2 regions of the Demequina sp. NBRC 110054 genome follow, and region 2 is predicted to be linked to the other one. Evidence: predicted binding sites of a transcription regulator. Region 2 holds the regulator's gene; the other holds the start of a gene.
What was found. The regulator HspR, encoded in region 2, represses chaperone genes until heat shock. The targets are predictions, from matches to a motif close to AAGTTGAGTCNNNNNGACTCAACTT.

Region 1 (8,673 bases), on a different contig from region 2:
CGTGCCCGACACCGACGGGCTCGTCACCGTGGGCGCCCTCAAGCTGTTCGCCGACGGCGCGCTGAACTCCGGGACCGCCCTGTGCGTGGACGCCTACGCCGACGGCGGCCATGGCCACGCCGTCTACGGGGAGGGCGAGCTCGAGCGGGTGATGCGCGACGCCGACGCCGCAGGCTTCCGGATCGCGCTGCATGCGATCGGCGACCTGGCGGTGCAGCGGGCGCTCGACGCGTTCGAGGCATCGGGCGCGAAGGGGACCATCGAGCACGCGCAGATGGTCACCACCGAGGATCTCGGGCGCTTCGCCGCGCTCGGCATCGGGGCGTCGGTCCAGCCCGAGCATGCGCTCGACGACCGCGACGTGACGGACCGCCTGTGGGTCGGCCGGACGGAGCGCGCGTTCCCCTACCGCGCGCTTCACGACGCGGGCGCGGTACTCACGTTCAGCTCCGACGCGCCCGTGGCGCCGCTCGACCCGTGGTTCGCGATCTCCGCTGCGGTGCACCGCACGCGCGACGCGCGCGAGCCGTGGGAGCCCGGCAACGCGCTCGACCCGCTGACCGCGCTCAGGGCGTCCTGGTCAGCGTCGCGGCTCGAGGTCGGCGGAGCCGCGGACCTCGCGGTGCTCGAGGCGGACCCGCTCGCCGCGGACATGCCGACCCTGCGGGGGATGTACGTCGCGCTTACCGTGAGCGCGGGACGGGTGACCCACCGCACCTGGTAACTAGCCTGCCGTAGGTCGCCTGGTCAGGGGCTCTCGAGGCCGCGCGAGATCAGCTCCCATGCGTGCTCGACGCGCGACTCCCGCTGGTCGGGCGGCACCGTGTAGGCGAGCGCGGCGAGCATAGAGATCGCCAGGAGGAGATCCTCGATGGTGACCTCCGATCGAAGGTGTCCGGCCTTGTGGGCGCTGTCGCGCGACTGCTCGAGCAGCACCCTCATGCGGCCCTCGAGCGCGCCGAGGCGGGGGTCGTCGGGAGTGCTCGTCGCGAAGCTCATCAGGGGGGCGATTCCCTGGACGCGGTGAGAGATCTCGTGGCCGAGCCTCCGCAAGGGCAGGGGGCCGTGCTCCTGCGCGAGCGACTCGAGCTGCGTCATGTTCTCGTCGAACACCGCGAATACGAGCGAGGCGCGGTCGGGGAAGTGGCGGTACAGCACTCCCTGGCCGACGCCCGCCCGGCGCGCGATCTCGACGAGCGGCACCTCGACACCGCGTTCGTCGAACAGCGCGCGGGCCGCGTCGATCAGCGAGCGGCGGTTCGCCGCCGCGGCGCGCGGGCCGGGGTTGGCGCGAGAGGTGGCCATGCGGCTAGGCTAGCAACCGGACAACGGTGTCCGGTTGCGGAGGGAACGCATACATGCCCGAGTGGGACAAGGAAGTCGATCTGCTGGTCGCGGGAAGCGGCGCCGCGGCGCTCGCGGCCGCGGTCACGGGATCACACGAGGGGCTCAAGGTCCTCGTCGTCGAGAGCACCGACATGTGGGGCGGGACCACCGCCATCTCGGGAGGCGGGCTGTGGATGCCCGGGCACCCCGGGATGGAGGCGCTCGGCAAGCAGGACTCCGAGGAGGCGGTCCTGCGCTACATGGAGGAGACGATCGGCGACGTCGGCCCCGCATCGTCCCTGGAACGCCGCAAGGCGTTCATCCGAGGTGTGCCCCGCGTGTACCGACTTCTCGAATCGCTCGGGCTGGAGTGGGCGCCCTCGAAGGACTACCCCGACTACTACCCGGACAAGCCCGGCGGCATGGCCGGCGGCCGATCGATCGAGGCGCAGCCCTTCGACGCGAAGCGCCTAGGAGACGACGCGGCTACGTGGCGCACTGCCGACATGCTTCCGCCGATCCCGATCAAGACCGACGACGTGTGGCTCATCTCGAGGGCGTGGTCCACGTCCGACGGCTTCATCCGCGGCGCGAAGTTCTTCTTCCGCACCATGGGCGGTCTCGTCACGGGCAAGAAGCTGTACGGGCTCGGCGGTGGGTACACCGGCGCCCTCATGCGGATCGTCAAGGATCAGGGCACCGAGGTGATGCTCTCGAGCCCCGTGACCGCGCTGATCAAGGAGCGCGACGCCGTGGTCGGCGCCGAGGTGACCACCCCGTCGGGCATGCTCCGCGTGAAGGCGAGCAAGGGCGTCGTCCTGGGAACCGGCGGCTTCGCCCGCAACAAGGAGTGGCGCCTCGAGAACCACGGCATCGAGGGCTACACCTCCGCGCCCGAGGGCGACGTCGGCAGCGGCATCCAGGTCGGCATCGACGCGGGCGGCGACGTGGCGCTCATGGACGATGCGTGGTGGGGGGCCTCGGTCCCCGACCCCGAGGGAAAGGACGCACAGTTCCTCGTGGCTGAGCGGTCGATGCCGTTCACGATCTTCGTGGACCAGGAGGGACGACGCTTCACCAACGAGTCGGCCAGCTACATCGACGTCGGGCACGACATCCTCGAGCACCACAGGACCGTGCCGACCATCCCGTGCTGGATGATCATCGACCGCCGCCACCGGCATCGCTACCTCTTCAACGCGTTCCTCACCGGCACCAAGAAGTACAAGGAGGCCGGCATCCTCGTCGAGGCGGACACCCTCGAGGAGCTCGCGTCCGAGCTCGGGATGGATCCGAAGGTGCTCACCTCGACCGTCGAGCGCTTCAACGGTTTCGCCCGCGCAGGCGTGGACGAGGACTTCGAGCGCGGGCGCACGGCCTACGACAACTACTACGGGGACCCGACGGTCCACCCCAATCCCAACCTGGGCACCCTTGAGAAGGGTCCGTTCCAGGCTGTGCAGGTCGTCCCCGGCGACCTGGGCACCAAGGGCGGGCTGCTCACCGACGAGCACGCCCGCGTCATCTCCACCAAGGGCGCGCCGATCCCCGGCCTGTACGCGTCCGGCAACGCCACCGCATCGGTCATGGGCCGCACCTACCCGGGTGCCGGCTCCACGATCGGCCCGGCGACGGTGTTCGGTTACCTCGCGGCCATGCACGCGGCATCACGCCCCTGACCAACCGAAAGGACGAGTCCCCATGTCCACCACGCACACCCACCTCACAGGCGACACCAAGATCGCCGACTGGTTCAAGGACCCCTACGGCGGCCCCGTGATCCGGCAGATGCTCGCGGAGTCAGGTCAGAGCGAGAAGGCGATGGCGCCGGTCAAGCGCTTCTCCATGAACAAGCTCATCAAGATCTCCGGTGGGCGTTTCACTCAGGAGACGCTCGACATGCTGATCGAGAGGGCCGAGGCCGCAGCCGCCGAGGGTGGCTCGCCCGAGCAGGCAGTCGAGGGGAGCGAGCCCGTCACCCCCGACGATGTATCGACGCTCACCGACGGCGCGGACGAGCTGCCCGAATGGAAGGAGAGGATCACCGAGGGACGGTTCACGGGACAGACCGTGGTCGTCACCGGCGCGGGATCCGGCATCGGCCGCGCGACCGCGTCCCGCGTCGCCCGCGAGGGCGGACGGGTGATCGCACTCGACATCTCCGCCGAGCGTCTCGAGAGCCTCGCCAAGGAGCTCGACGGCAGCGACGTCACCGTCGTCACGGCCGACGTCACGAAGGACGAGGACATCGCCCGCGTGCTCGAGGCGGCCGGCGGCAAGGTCGACGCGCTCGCGAACGTCGCGGGGATCATGGACAACATGACGCCGCTGCACGAGGTTTCGGACCAGGTGTGGGAGCGGGTGTTCTCGGTCAATGTCACCGGTCTCATGAAGCTCACGCGCGCCGTGCTCCCCCTCATGCTCGAGGTGGGCAAGGGGTCGGTCGTCAACATTGCCTCCGAGGCGGGGCTCCGCGGTTCTGCGGCCGGCGTCGCCTACACGGCCTCCAAGCATGCGGTCGTCGGCCTCACCAAGAGCTCCGCGTTCATGTACGGCCCGAGCGGCATCCGCGTCAACGCCGTCGCTCCCGGCGGGGTCATCACGAACATCGAGGCGCGCTTCGACTCGGAGCTCGGTCAGGACAGGGTGATGGGCGCGCTCGTCGTCGCGCCTCCGCCCACCACCGCCGATCAGCTCGCGGCATCCATCACGTTCCTGCTCTCTGACGACGGGGTGAACCTCAACGGCGTGATCCTGCCCTCCGACGGGGGCTGGTCGGCAGTCTGACGAGGGGGTGCGAGGCGGGGGTTCCGGGTGCTGCCCGGGACCCCCGCTGCGTCCGGTCGTACCCTGACAGGGACGGGTGCGTGCGCGCCGTCTCCGTGGCCGCGGTAAGGGCTCGGACCAGTGCCTGACCAGGGAGGCTGACGATGATCCTCGACCACGGTGGGACGAGCCCGCAGATCGACCCGACGGCCTCGGTCGCCGCGTCGGCGGTCGTGAGCGGAGACGTGACGCTCGGCCCCGGCGTGCGGATCCTGCACGGCGCCGTCGTGAGCGGGGAACAGGGTCCGGTCACGATCGGCGAGGACAGCATCGTCCTGGAGAACGCCGTGGTGAAGTCCCGCGCGGGGCACGCGTGCAGGATCGGCGACGCCGTCATGGTCGGTCCGCACGCGCACGTCTCAGGCGCGACGATCGGGAGCGGATCCTTCGTCGCGACCGGCGCGTCGGTATTCCCCGGAGCGCGCGTGGGGGAGGGGTGCGAGATCCGCATCGGCGGCGTCGTCCAGGTCAACACGATGCTCGAGGCCGGCACCATGGTGCCGATCCACTGGGTGGCCGTCGGTCATCCCGCCCTGGTCCTGCCTCCCGACCGGCACGACGAGATCTGGCGCGTGCAGCGCGAGCTCGACTTCCCGGGCACGGTCTACGGGGTCGAGCGCGGCACGCCGACGCGCCAGATCATGCGCGACCAGAGCGAGCTGCACCGGCCCGACTCCGGCTGAACGCGGCATGCGCCCGGGCACGCAAAGGCCCCCGGGGTGCGATCCCCGAGGGCCTTGCTGCCTCGGTCGACGCTTCGGGGGGTGAAGCGGATCGGGGCGAGGGTGCCCGCCGGTGCCGGGGGGCGGCTCCGACGAGCGTGACGGTCGCGAAGGCCGCTTACGCGCCCTTGGCGACGGTGATCTTGCGGGGCTTGGCCTCCTCGGCCTTCGGGACGTTCACCGTGAGGATGCCGTCCGTGTAGGTGGCCTCGACCTTGTCCGGGCTGACCCTGTCGGGCAGGCGAACCGCGCGGTGGAACTTACCGAACCGACGCTCGATGCGGCGGTAGCCCTCTCCCTCGGTCTCGTCGTAGAAGTTGCGCTCGCCAGCGACGGTGAGCACGTTGTCCTCGAGCGAGACCTCGACGTCCTCGGCCTTGACGCCCGGGAGCTCGACGTGAAGCGTGAAGCCGTCGTCGGTCTCCTTGACGTCCAGGGCAGGCGAGAATGCGCCCGCGAGCGAGGCGTCAGCGTCGCCGAAGAACTGCCGGAGCATGCGATCCATGTCGTCCTGCCACACCTTCGTCGCGGTGGCCGGAGCCGCCTTGCGCATCACCTCTCGTGCCATGGTCCTCAACCTCCTGTGAGTCGTCTGTGTGCGTCGGGTCCTTCCCGACGGTGGCGGCGGACCCGGTCGGCCGGCCCCTGTTGGTGGCCCCCGCGGGTCCGTCGCTCACCCTCACTATAAGACTTGAGCGGCCTCGACTCAAGTCAAAGTTGAGTCATGTTCGCTCAAGGCGAGAGATTGATAGTAAGGCCTGGTAGATTAGGTGAGCGGAGCATCGTCCCCGTGCGATCGCGCGTCGCCGCGGACACTTTGAGCCAAACCGCCGCTCACACTTTGGGCCAAACCGCCGCTCACACTTTGGGCCAAACCGCCGCTCACACTTTGGGCCAAGCCGTCGCGGACACTTTGAACCAATCTGAGTCGCGACACACGAGCGCGTCGAGGCGCACCGCGGCGTGTCGCCGGAGTGTCGCAGGTGGGAGTGGTTCGAACTGTCGGGAGGTGTGTCGCACCGCCCGACAGCGCGGAGCGGTTACTGGCTGATCGCGCCGTCGTACGGCATGCGGTGGCCCATCGGACGCGTGATGTGGCCCAGCACCAGGACGACGACCGTGATGAGCGCCGACAGGATCAGACCCGCCGAGAAGTCGACCTTGAGCAGCAGCGCGCCGGTCAGCGCGCCCGCGCCGATGAGGACGATCGCGCCCGCGCGGCGCGCCCACGGCTGGCCGCCGCCCTTGCCGAGCACCGAGTCCGAGGCGAGGCCCGTGATGGTCGAGGTCACGACGACCGTCGTCACGTCCTTGACTGCGATGTGCCGGGCGGTCGCCGCCTGGCATCCCATCGCGAGGCCGAGCGACGCGGTGGCGGCGTACGCGGCGATCGTGCCCTGCTCGATCGTCACGGTCATCGCGACGACCACGCCCGCGATCAGTACCGCGGCGACGCCGCCGAACAGCGCGGTGTGCTTCCCGGTCCAGCCCTTGCGCGCGCCGCGCAGCACGCGACCGCCGATCGCGGCCCCGGCCATGAACGCCGCGAGCGCGACCAGCGGGCCCTCGACGGGCAGGTCGTTGCCGCCCGCGAGACCCATGCCGAGGATCACGACGTTGCCGGTCATGTTGCCCGTGAACACGCGGTCCAGGCCGAGGTATCCGACCGCGTCGATGATCCCCGTGGAGAACGTGAGCGCGAGCATGAGCCCGAGGTAGCTGTGGTCTGGGTTGGCGCGCATCCGGGTCAGCACGGTTCCTCCTGGTGGGGACGGGCGCGCGCCGTGTCGCCCCTCGGGGCCAGGGTCGCGCGTCGGCGGTAGTCTCGTAGCGCCAGGGTAGGACACGACGTGGTGCGGGCGCTCCGGCCCGCACGAGGGCGCCCTGTGCGGCGGAGGGGGTCACGTGGGCGAGTACGCAGGGATTCTGAGGTCGGGGGAGAGCATCCCCGACGGTCTCCCGTACCTGCCCGCGGATCCCGAAGCCGTGTTCTGGGGTCGCCTTCCGTGCAGGGACGATGCGCCGGTCCTCACGGTGGACTCGGGCGCCGAGGTCGTGGTCGACACACTGAGCCACGAGGGCCTGCTGCCGGATCAGGGATCCGACGCCGCCGGCTTCTTCTCCTCCCACGGTGTGCCCGAGGACAGGGTGCTCGCCGAGGCCGCGGCCCTGTCCACCTCCTCGCGCCGCGACCCCGGCGCCGATGGCCCCCACGTCGTCACCGGCCCGATCGCGGTGGAGGGCGCGCGCCTGGGCGATGTGCTCGCGATGACCCTGCTCGACGCGACGCCGCGCGTGCCCTACGGCGTCGTCTCCAATCGCCACGGCCGGGGCGCGCTGCCCGGAGAGATGCCCGCGGGCGGCGCCGACGCCGTCTCCGTGTTCGCGCCGATCGCGCCGGACCAGGACGGCGTGTGGAAGGGCTGGTTGCCGCGCCGCGAGGGTGGCCCGCGCGACGTCGCCTTCCCGCTCGCGCCGTTCTTGGGGATCATGGGCGTCGCGACCGATACCGCGGAGCGCGCCCACTCGGTCCCGCCCGGCTCGCACGGCGGCAACATCGACATCAAGGAGCTCGTCGTCGGTTCGACGCTGTTCCTCCCCGTCCAGGTGCCGGGTGCCCTCGCGTACGTGGGCGACCCGCACTTCGCGCAGGGCGACGGCGAGGTCGCGCTGACCGCGCTCGAGGCGTCCCTGCGGGTGCGCATCAGGCTCGACCTGATCCCGGCCGCCGAGGCGGCTCGCGCGTTCGGCGACCTCATCGGGCCGCTCGGAGAGACGGCGACGCATCTGATGCCCACGGGGATCGACGCCGACCTCGACGAGGCGGTGCGCAAGGCCACTCGCGCGGCGATCGCGATCCTCGCGGCCCGGTACGGCATGGAGTCCCACCTGGCCTATGCCTACCTGTCCGCGGCGACGGACCTGCGCATCTCCCAGGTGGTCGATCTCGTGTGCGGGGCGCACGCGATGATCCGCAAGGAAGACTTCGAGGCGCCGGGGGCGCCGGTTTGGAGCGAGGCATGACGAACATCCACGTGGCCGCGGGGGCGATGGCCCCTGACGGGCTGATCGAGGCGATCCACGCGTACGAGCAGGTGCTCGCGGCGGACGATCTCGACGCGCTCGCGGCGTTCTTCGAGCCAGGGGACGAGACACTCCGCGGCGACGGCGCCGGCCTGCTCATCGGCCACGACGCGATCGCCTCGTTCCGCGCCAAGCGCGGCGGCGCGGGCGCGCGCCGCCTCGTGGAGCTGCGCCTGACCCCTGCCGGCGACGACTGGCTCGCGGTCTCGGTCAACGCCCCCGTCGCGGGCGGTCGCGGCCTCGTGACCCAGCTGTGGCGCTACTCGGCCGACGCGGTCGGCGGGCCCGGCGGTGGATGGCGCATCGCGGTCGCCCACGTGTCCTCGACGCCCGCCGCGATCGACACCCGGATCTGGCGCGTCGTCGGCGCCCCGCTGCTCGAGGGCAGGTCCGAGGGGCCGCTCGCGGGTGAGACGGTCGCAGTGAAGGACCTGTTCTCGGTGCTCGGCCAGCGCGTGGGCGCAGGCGTGCGTGCCTATCTCGAGGAGTCGGAGCCGAAGGAGCTCAACGCGCCCGCGGTGCAGTCGCTGCTCGACGCGGGCGCCGACGTCGTCGGAATCGCCCAGACGGACCAGTTCGCGTACTCGATCGCGGGCCTCAACCCCGACTACGGCACCCCGCCCAACGGCGCCGTGCAGGGCGCGGTCCCCGGAGGCTCGTCGTCGGGCCCCGCCTCGGCGGTCGCGCTGGGTCAGGCGAGCATCGGCCTGGGCAC
Region 2 (8,673 bases):
AGGCCGACGAGGCCGCGGCGGACGACGCTCTCGACGCCGCCCAGGCGAAGGCCGCCGAGCACCTCGCGGACCTCCAGCGCCTCCAGGCCGAGTACGTCAACTACCGCAAGCGCGTGGACCGCGACCGCGAGCTCATCGCGACGAACGCCACGTCCAAGGCCGTCGAGGCGCTCATCCCGGTGCTCGACGACATCGCCGCCGCGCGCGAGCACGGCGACCTCGCGGACGGTCCCTTCGCGTCGATCGCCGAGAAGCTCGAGACGACGCTCGGCCGCCTCGGCTGGGCGAGCTTCGGATCCATCGGCGAGGTGTTCGACCCGGTCCACCACGAGGCGCTGCTCTCGCAGCCCAGCACGGACGTCGAGGAGCCGACCATCATCACCGTCGCGCAGCCGGGGCACCGCATCGGCGACCGCGTCATCCGTCCGGCCCGCGTGATCGTGGCGCAGCCCGAGGACCAGGCATAATCCGCACTACTCTCAAGGAAGGAGGCAGGACATGACGAGCCAGGACTGGTTCAGCAAGGACTTCTACAAGGTGCTCGGCGTATCCAAGGACGCCTCCGCCGAGGAGATCAAAAAGGCCTACCGCAAGCTCGCCAAGGACCTCCACCCCGACCGCAACCCGGGCGACACCGCCTCGGAGCAGCGGTTCAAGGAGGTCGGCGAGGCCTACGGCGTGCTGTCGGACGCCGAGCAGCGCAAGCAGTACGACGCGATCCGCGCCATGGGCGGGGGCGCACGCTTCCAGGCGGGCGGCCCCGGCGGTGGCGGCTACGAGGACGTGTTCTCCGGCATGTTCGGCGGCGGCGCGGGCGGCGGCCAGTACCGTGCCCAGGGCTTCGAGGACCTCCTGGGCAACCTCTTCGGAGGCGGCGGGCGCGGCCCGGTCAAGGGCAACGACGTCGCCGCGGCCACCGAGGTGAGCTTCCGCCAGGCCGCGGAGGGCGCGACCGTGTCGCTCCGCATGGACACCGGGAGCGTCTCGACCCGCCTTCCGGTGGGCGTCAAGGACGGTCAGAAGATCCGCCTGCGCGGCAAGGGCCGCCCCGGCGCGAACGGCGGCCCGGCGGGAGACCTGCTGCTCACCGTGCACGTGGCCAAGCACCCGGTGTTCAGCATGGACGGCAAGAACCTCAAGGTCCGGCTGCCGATCTCGTACGACGAGGCGGTGCTCGGCGCCGCGGTCGAGGTGCCGACGCTCGACGGCCAGCGCGTCAAGGTGAAGGTGCCCGCGGGCACCTCGTCCGGCACGACGCTGCGCGTCAAGGGACGCGGCCTGCAGGCCAAGGACGGCGCGGGAGACCTCCTCGCGACCGTCGAGATCGTCGCGCCGTCGAAGCTGTCGAAGATCGCGAAGGAGCTTCTCCAGAAGTTCGCGCTCGAGACCTCGAAGGACGACCCCCGCAAGGACCTCTACAAGGACGCCGCACGCTGACCTGAAGGAGCACGCGCATGGAGCAGCCGGACGTCGACGAGCCGGTCTTCCTCATCTCCGCCGCCGCGGAGCTGGCCGGCATGCACCCTCAGACCCTGCGCCAGTACGACAGGCTCGGCCTCGTCGTCCCGCAGCGCCGCCCCGGCGGCGGGCGCCGGTACTCGCTGCGCCACGTGGCGATGCTGCGCGAGATCCAGCGCATGAGCCAGGAGGAGGGCATCAACCTCGCCGGGATCAAGCGCATCATGCACCTGGCTCAGGAGGTGCAGCGGCTCGAGAAGGAGGTCGAGCGCCTCCGCCCCCGCGCCGACGTGGGCTCGCGCATCTTCACGACCGGCCCGAGCGGCAACGTCGTGATCGTCGAGCGAGGCAAGCGCGCGCGGCGAGACGAGGGCAGGTCCCTCGTGCTCTGGCGCCGCGAGGGCTGACGGCCGCTCTCCGCGACGGCTGAGGCCACCGCCGGCAGTCACCTGTCCGCGTGGGGGCCGGACCCTGCGGCCAGGACTCGTCCGCGTCGACGGCTACGACACGTCCGCGTCGACCCCGACCCACGTGTCGGTCGCGCGCTCACCCGAACGCGCGCAGTAGGCGGCGAACCACGACTCGAAGTCCGCGACCGGCAGCGGACGCGTCCAGTGGTAGCCCTGCGCGGCGTCGCAGCCCATCGCGGTGAGCGCCTCGGCCACGCTGGCCTCCTCGATGCCCTCGGCCACCACGCGCAGCCCCAGGGCGTGCACCAGGTCGATCGTGGATCGGACGATCGAGGCCGAGCGGTCGTCGAGCAGCAGCTGGAGCACGAACGAACGATCGATCTTCACCTCGTCGACGTCGAGCTCGCGGAGATAGGTCAGCGACGAGTAGCCGGTGCCGTAGTCGTCGATCGCCGACCGCACGCCGAGCGCGCGGAGGGCGGGAAGGACGATGCGGGCACGCTCGCGGTCCTCGAGCAGCGCCTGCTCCGTGATCTCGACCTGGAGCGCCGAGCCCGGAAGCCCATACGACGCGAGCAGGTTCTTCATCTCGCGCGGCCGCTCGGTGCCCGAGAAGGCCTGGGCGGGGACGTTCACCGCGATCGGCAGGTCGATCCCGACCGCACGCCAACGCGCCGCCTGTTGAGCGGCCGAGTGAAGCACCCAGACTGTGAGGTCGGTCATCAGCCCCGCGCTCGAGGCGAGCGGCAGGAAGCCCTGCGGGTACACCGTGCCGATCCCCGGGCGCTCCCAGCGCACGAGCGCCTCGACGCCTTCGACCTCGCCGGTCGCGAGCGTGATCTTGGGCTGGAAGTGCAGCACGAGCTCGCCCGTGGCGATCGCGCGGCGCAGCTCCGCGACGCGCTGGAGCCTGTCCTCGCCCGCCATGTCGATCTCGCGGTCGAAGACCGCGACCCCGAGCCCCTCTGCCTTGGCGCGGTACATCGCGATGTCCGCGCGGCGAAGCAGCACCGAGAGCTCGTTGCCGTCGTGCGGCGCGGTCGAGATCCCGATGCTCACTCCCAGGGCCACCGCGGTGCCCTCGACAAGGAACGGGAGGGAGAGCGCGGAGCGCAGCCGATCCGCGACCTCCTCGGCGACATCCGCGCACGCCCCGGGGACGAAGACCGCGAACTCGTCTCCGCCGAGGCGTCCCATGAGGACATCCGCGCCAGCGGCCGCCTTGGCGAGTCGCTCGGCCACCGCACGCAGCACCTGGTCACCTGCGTCGTGACCGAGGCTGTCGTTGACCTCCTTGAAGCCGTCGAGGTCGGCGTGCAGGAGCGCCGCGTCGCGGTCCTCGGGCTTGTCCGTGAGCACGCGCTCGACCTCCGCCGTCCATCCGCGGCGGTTCATCAGCCCGGTGAGATCGTCGGTCACCGCGTCGCGCTGCGCGTCCATGAGCTCGAGCGTGCGCCGCACGGTGCCCGTCAGGCGGTTGAGCACGCCGCCCATCGCCGTGAGCGCCATGGCGACCGTGAGCACCGGCATGTCCCCGACCGCGCCGACGGTGAGCGTCGTGGTCGCGATGACGAGCGTCGCGCCGGGGACCACGAGCAGTCCCCTGCGGCTCGCGACGGCCCCCGTACGGTTGCGTCCGGGCACCCACGCCGCCATCGTGAGCAGAAGCCCGCTGAGCGGCCACAGCGAGTCGAGCACGCCACCCTCGACGTAGAGGTCTGTGGCGAGCATGTTCCAGTACCAGAGGTCGGCGGCTGCGGCGACGACCATCGAGATCGCGATGAGGAGGAGCGCGCCGGAGCGTCGCAGGCCCACGAGCACCATGCCGACCACTGCGATGAGCATGACGAACGTGTCACCGACCGGATACGCAGCACCCACGACCACCGCGAAGGGCCCACCCGAGAGCGTCCCGTTGAGCGGTGCGAGGAACACCGCGCCGACGAAGCCGCCGACGGCGAGCGCGAGCATGATGGCGTCGCCCCACACGACCCGGGGGATGCCACGGACTCGCCTCGTGACGAAGACGACGACGGCCGCGATCGCCAAGGGGTAGTAGGCGAGGTAGACGGCATCCGCGATCGAGGGGAAGGCCTCGGCGTCGTGGCCGGCCACCAGGAGGAGGTAGAGCAGGTCGCCGCTCGCGGAGCAGACCTGCGCCGCCCCAAGCAGGAGCCAGACCGCGCGGTCGCCGTCGCCACGCGCACCGCGCGCAAGGATCAGGGCGGCGCCGGCGTACATGAGCACCAGGTACAGGACCGTGTCCCGCAGCGGGTGGTCACCGGGCCCGATCGCGACGAGCGACACGAGGTACACCAGCCAGCCCGCGCTGAGCGCTCCGAGCGCGATGAGGGCGACGGGAGGCACACTGCTCACGCCAGTCGCGCGCAGCCCGCCGCGCGCGAGTTCGATGCCTCCGGTCATGCGGTTCCTATCGGCAGCCGGCGACTCGATGTCAGTGAGATGCGGCACAAAGTGGCGCGACCCGCCGCCCGCCTCCCGGGTCTGCGGCAGGGTGCCTGCTAAGAGCCGCGGGCGGCGGGCGCGTCCGGACAAAAGGATGCGGCGCGTGACGCCCTCAGCTCGTCACGCGCCGCACATCTATGTGTCCGCTATCGCTGCAACGACTCCACGAGCTCGTGCGCGTAGCGGTGGGTGGTGGGAAGCGACTCGATCCAGACGCGCGGGGGCTGGCGGACCAGGTTCGCGACGCGCATCTGCACGGCCTTGTCTCCGATGTGGTCCCGCAGCTCGGCGATGCCCATGCCCAGGCCGGCGCCGCGCTCGACGAGCACGGCGTACAGGCCGTCGCTCAGGCGGGACATCGGGTAGCCGGTGCCGTACGCACCCGTGAGCGCCTGGCCGACGGCTGCGTTGCGTGCCATCCGCTGCCACGGGTCGCTGTCCTCGACGGACACATCGACCATCACGAGCGCGTGGGTGTCGGGGACGCGGAGACCCTTGCGCTCGGCGGCGCCGTAGACCTCGGCGAGCCGCTGCACCAGGTAGTCGGCAGTGCCGAGACCCGACTCGGGGTCGTGCATCTGCGTGGCGATCTGCGTCGCAGAGTCGCCTTCCGTCCAGCCCTCGCACAGCGAGCGGATGGATCGGATCGGAGCCGACTCGTAGCCAGCAGAGCGGAACAGGACGGCCATGTCGTCGATCGCCTCGGTGATGCCGACCCCCACGGAAGCGCGGGCCTGGCCGAGCCGGTACGCGGCAGGCGCGGTGTCGAGGCGCGCGTCGAGCGCCTCGACCAGGGCCTCGGCGGCCGGGGTGTACCAGTCGCCGGGGCGCAGCCACACCGAGTCAACCGACGCCGACTCCCACTGGCGCAGGAGCGAGCGGCCGGTGGCCCTCGGGATGTTCACATCGCTGCTCATGCCCCATGAGAGGGGGGTCCGACACGCCTATGACGCGATTTCGCAGTTTTTTTCTTGAGATCGGATAGGTGCGCCTCTCGAACGCCCCGCGCGCGCCTCGCTGTGTGACCAATTGCGCAGTTCGTACACTTGTCCCTTGCAGCGCCCACACAGGACAATGGTGCGCAAGCAGTAGAGAACAGACACGACAGGAACCCATGAGTCACGAGGCCATCGCGCTATGGACGGATTCGTCCAGCGACCCCGAGCTCATCGCAGGCGTGCGCGCCGGCGATGCGGGGGCCTTCGGCGTGCTCTACGAGCGCCACGTCGATGCGGCCAGGAAGGTCGCGGCGCAGTACACGAACACGGCCTCCGACATCGACGACGTGGTCTCCGAGTCGTTCTCGCGCGTGCTGCGCGCGCTGCAGCGAGGCGACGGCCCCGATCTCGCCTTCCGCGCCTACCTGTTCACGATCGTCCGCCGCACGGGCATGGACCTCATCAACCGCGGCATCAGGACTCGGCCTCGCGACGATATGTCGGAGTACGAGACGACGATGGGCTACGAGGCCTCGTCCGAGGAGCCCACGATGGAGGGCTTCGAGAAGGGCCTCGTCGCAGATGCCTTCCGGTCGCTCCCCGAGCGCTGGCAGGCCGTGCTCTGGTACACCGAGGTCGAGAAGAAGAGCCCCAAGGAGATCGCGCCGCTGCTCGGCCTGAGCGCGAACGGCGTCGCGGCACTGTCCTATCGCGCGCGTGAGGCGCTGCGCCAGGCCTACCTGCAGCAGCACCTCACCACCTCCGACCAGGTCGACTGCCTCGAGGCCAACGCGCAGCTCGGCGCCTACGTCCGCGGCGGGCTCAGCAAGCGGGAGTCCACCCGCGTCGATGGCCACGTGCAGTCCTGCGAGCGCTGCAAGGCGCTCATCCTCGAGCTCGAGGACGTCAACCGCGGCATGCGCGGCATCATCGCCCCGCTCGTGATGGGCGTCCTCGGCGTCGGCGCGCTCGAAGGCGGACTGCCGATCGGAGGCGCCCTGGCGGCAGGCGCAGGCGCGGCCGCCGGATCCAGCGCGGCCTCGGGAGCCGGCGCCTCGTCGGCCACCGGCTCTGCAGCCGGCGGTGCCGGCTCGACCGCCGTCGGAGCGGGCGCCACCACGGGCGCGAGCACCGCCTCCGCAGTCAGCGGCGTCGCCGCCGGTGCCGCGGGCGTGGCGGGAGCCGTCGGCACGACCGGCGCGGCCGGCGCAGCTGCGACCGCGGGAACGGTCGCGTCCTTCCTGGGTGGCGCTGCCTCCCTTGCGCTTCCCGTCGCCGCGACCGTCGGCGTCGTCGCCCTCGCGGCCACCGGCGCCTCGTTCCTCGGCATCATCGGCCCGGACGACTCGCCGGTCTCCGCCCCGAGCGCGAGCGACACGCCCGCCGCGGTGGAGACCACCGAGGCGGGAGCCGCGGCGGAGGGCACGACAGACCCCGCCCCCGAGGCGGAGGCTGAGGACACGGAGCTCGACGAGCCCCTGGTCGACGAGCTCACCGACGGCGGCACGAGCACCGCCGGATCCTCCACCGCAGGCACGACCACGGAGAGCGGGATCGTGGTGGACGGGTCGGCACCGCTCACCGGCGGCGGACGCGTGAACACCACGGGCTCGGGCGACGACAAGAGCACGGGCACCAGCTCGGGCGACGACGAGGATTCCGACTCCTCGGGCACCGACTCGTCGGGCACTGACGACGCGGGAGCGGGCGACGACGGCTCGACCTCCGGCGGCGACGACGGCACCGAGACCGGCGGAAGCGACGGCGGCGACGACGGCGGCGACGACGGAGAGGTCACGCCTCCCACGGTCATCCAGACCGCGAGCCTGTCCATCCGCCAGTCCCCGCTGGGCTTCCTGGGCATCTCGTCGAGCGCGCCCGAGATCTCGATGACGCTCGCGAACGGCGGCGACGGCGCGGCGGCCGACGTCACCGCGGACATCACGCTTCCCGACGGCCTCGCCTTCTCGACGCCGGATGCGGGCGTCGGCAGCTTCTCGGCCGCAGCGCCTCTGCAGCTCGACGACTACATGACCTTCGCCGCCGACGGCACGTTCACCTCGGGCGCCTGGGAGTGCACGCTCACCGCGGACAGGACCGGAGCGACGTGCTCGCTCGAGTCCCTCGAGCCGGGCGCCTCGACCACGATGGACCTCGACGTGACTATCACGGGCGCTCTGGCGTCCGACGCCGTCACCACGTTCCGGGTCACGGCCGGTGACGACGTGCACGAGTACCAGGTCCGCACGGGCCTGTCCGACGCGAGCAGCGACCTCGTCCCGGCCTTCGCGATCTCGGGCAACGTGACTGCCACGCAGGTCGGCGCACCGCTGCTCGAGTGCCCGTCCTCGGCGTCGCACTGCACGACGGCGATGCAGTTCAACGGCAACGCGACCAACTCGTGGCTCAACAACAACTACTACGCGATGCAACCCGCCGAGGGGATCCCCGGCCTCGTCGGCTCGAACGTCACGACGCTCGACATCCCGGACGATGCGACGGTCGCCTACGCGTCGCTCGAGTGGTCGGCGAGCGCCTCCTACGGCGACGACGAGTTCTCGGGCGACACCTCGGTCGCCCAACTCCTGCTCCCCGGAGCGACCGAGGCAGTCGAGGTCTCGGCGGACACCGTCGAACTCTCCGACGACGGCCACGGGCGCGCCGTGTACCAGGCTCGCCTCGACGTGACCGACCTGGTGAAGAGCTCCGGCGCGGGCGACTACGGCCTCGGCGGCACCGCGCTCGCCGTGGCGTACGACGACGCGTCATCGGTCCGCGACTACTACGCCGGCTTCGCGCTGACCGTGGTCTACGAGGAGGACTCGCTCCCCGACGCATCCGTCGCGATCTACGCGGGCCAGCAGTGGCTCTCCGGGCACGACTCGGCCTCCTTCGACCTCTTCGCCTCGGATGCATCCGACGTCACTGTCGGAGTGGTCGGATGGAGCGGCGACCGCGGCTACGTCGGCGACCGGCTCGACATCGACGGCGACACGCTCGCCCCGCTGCACTGGAAGAACGGCAAGACCTCGACCGGCGACTCCGGCAACGCGATGGACTCGACCGCCTTCGGCTTCGCGAACCCGAACACGCTGGGCGTGGACGCCAAGCCGTTCCGCGCGAAGAGCGTCGGCGAGGGCCTCCACACGCTCACGGCCCGCACCGACGTCGACACGTACCTCCTCAGCACCGTGTCGATCACCGCGGTCCGCGGCTGACGGAGCCCCGGCTCGCCCTGGCCCCAGACGGCCCGCTGACAGACTCCCGAGACCGGCAGCGCGCGGGCGCATGCCCCACCCGCGCGGCCCACGCGGGAACGCCTAGCGCTCAGGCGTGGGGCTCCAGTCAAGGTCGAGCTGCCGTGCGGTGCGCTGAGCCATCTCCACCCCATGGTCGCGAGC

Region 1: the regulator HspR is predicted to act here: its motif matches at 5,589-5,613, upstream of B7K23_RS15090 (Hsp20/alpha crystallin family protein).

Annotation. Positions count from the first base shown of each region.
Region 1 covers NZ_BBRK01000006.1:523,535-532,207, reverse strand. Annotated here, with positions in the region: gene B7K23_RS15115 (amidohydrolase) at 1-724, shown strand, start outside; gene B7K23_RS15585 (TetR/AcrR family transcriptional regulator) at 748-1,305, opposite strand; gene B7K23_RS15105 (FAD-binding protein) at 1,359-3,005, shown strand; gene B7K23_RS15100 (SDR family NAD(P)-dependent oxidoreductase) at 3,028-4,113, shown strand; gene B7K23_RS15095 (gamma carbonic anhydrase family protein) at 4,257-4,835, shown strand; gene B7K23_RS15090 (Hsp20/alpha crystallin family protein) at 4,993-5,442, opposite strand; gene B7K23_RS15085 (YoaK family protein) at 5,915-6,628, opposite strand; gene B7K23_RS15080 (acetamidase/formamidase family protein) at 6,780-7,898, shown strand; gene B7K23_RS15075 (AtzH-like domain-containing protein) at 7,895-8,673, shown strand, end outside.
Region 2 covers NZ_BBRK01000004.1:542,356-551,028, forward strand. Annotated here, with positions in the region: gene grpE (nucleotide exchange factor GrpE) at 1-467, shown strand, start outside; gene B7K23_RS02515 (DnaJ C-terminal domain-containing protein) at 499-1,437, shown strand; gene B7K23_RS02520 (heat shock protein transcriptional repressor HspR) at 1,455-1,865, shown strand; gene B7K23_RS02525 (bifunctional diguanylate cyclase/phosphodiesterase) at 1,959-4,292, opposite strand; gene B7K23_RS02530 (hypothetical protein) at 4,481-5,251, opposite strand; gene B7K23_RS02535 (sigma-70 family RNA polymerase sigma factor) at 5,449-8,490, shown strand; gene B7K23_RS02540 (DJ-1/PfpI family protein) at 8,593-8,673, opposite strand, start outside.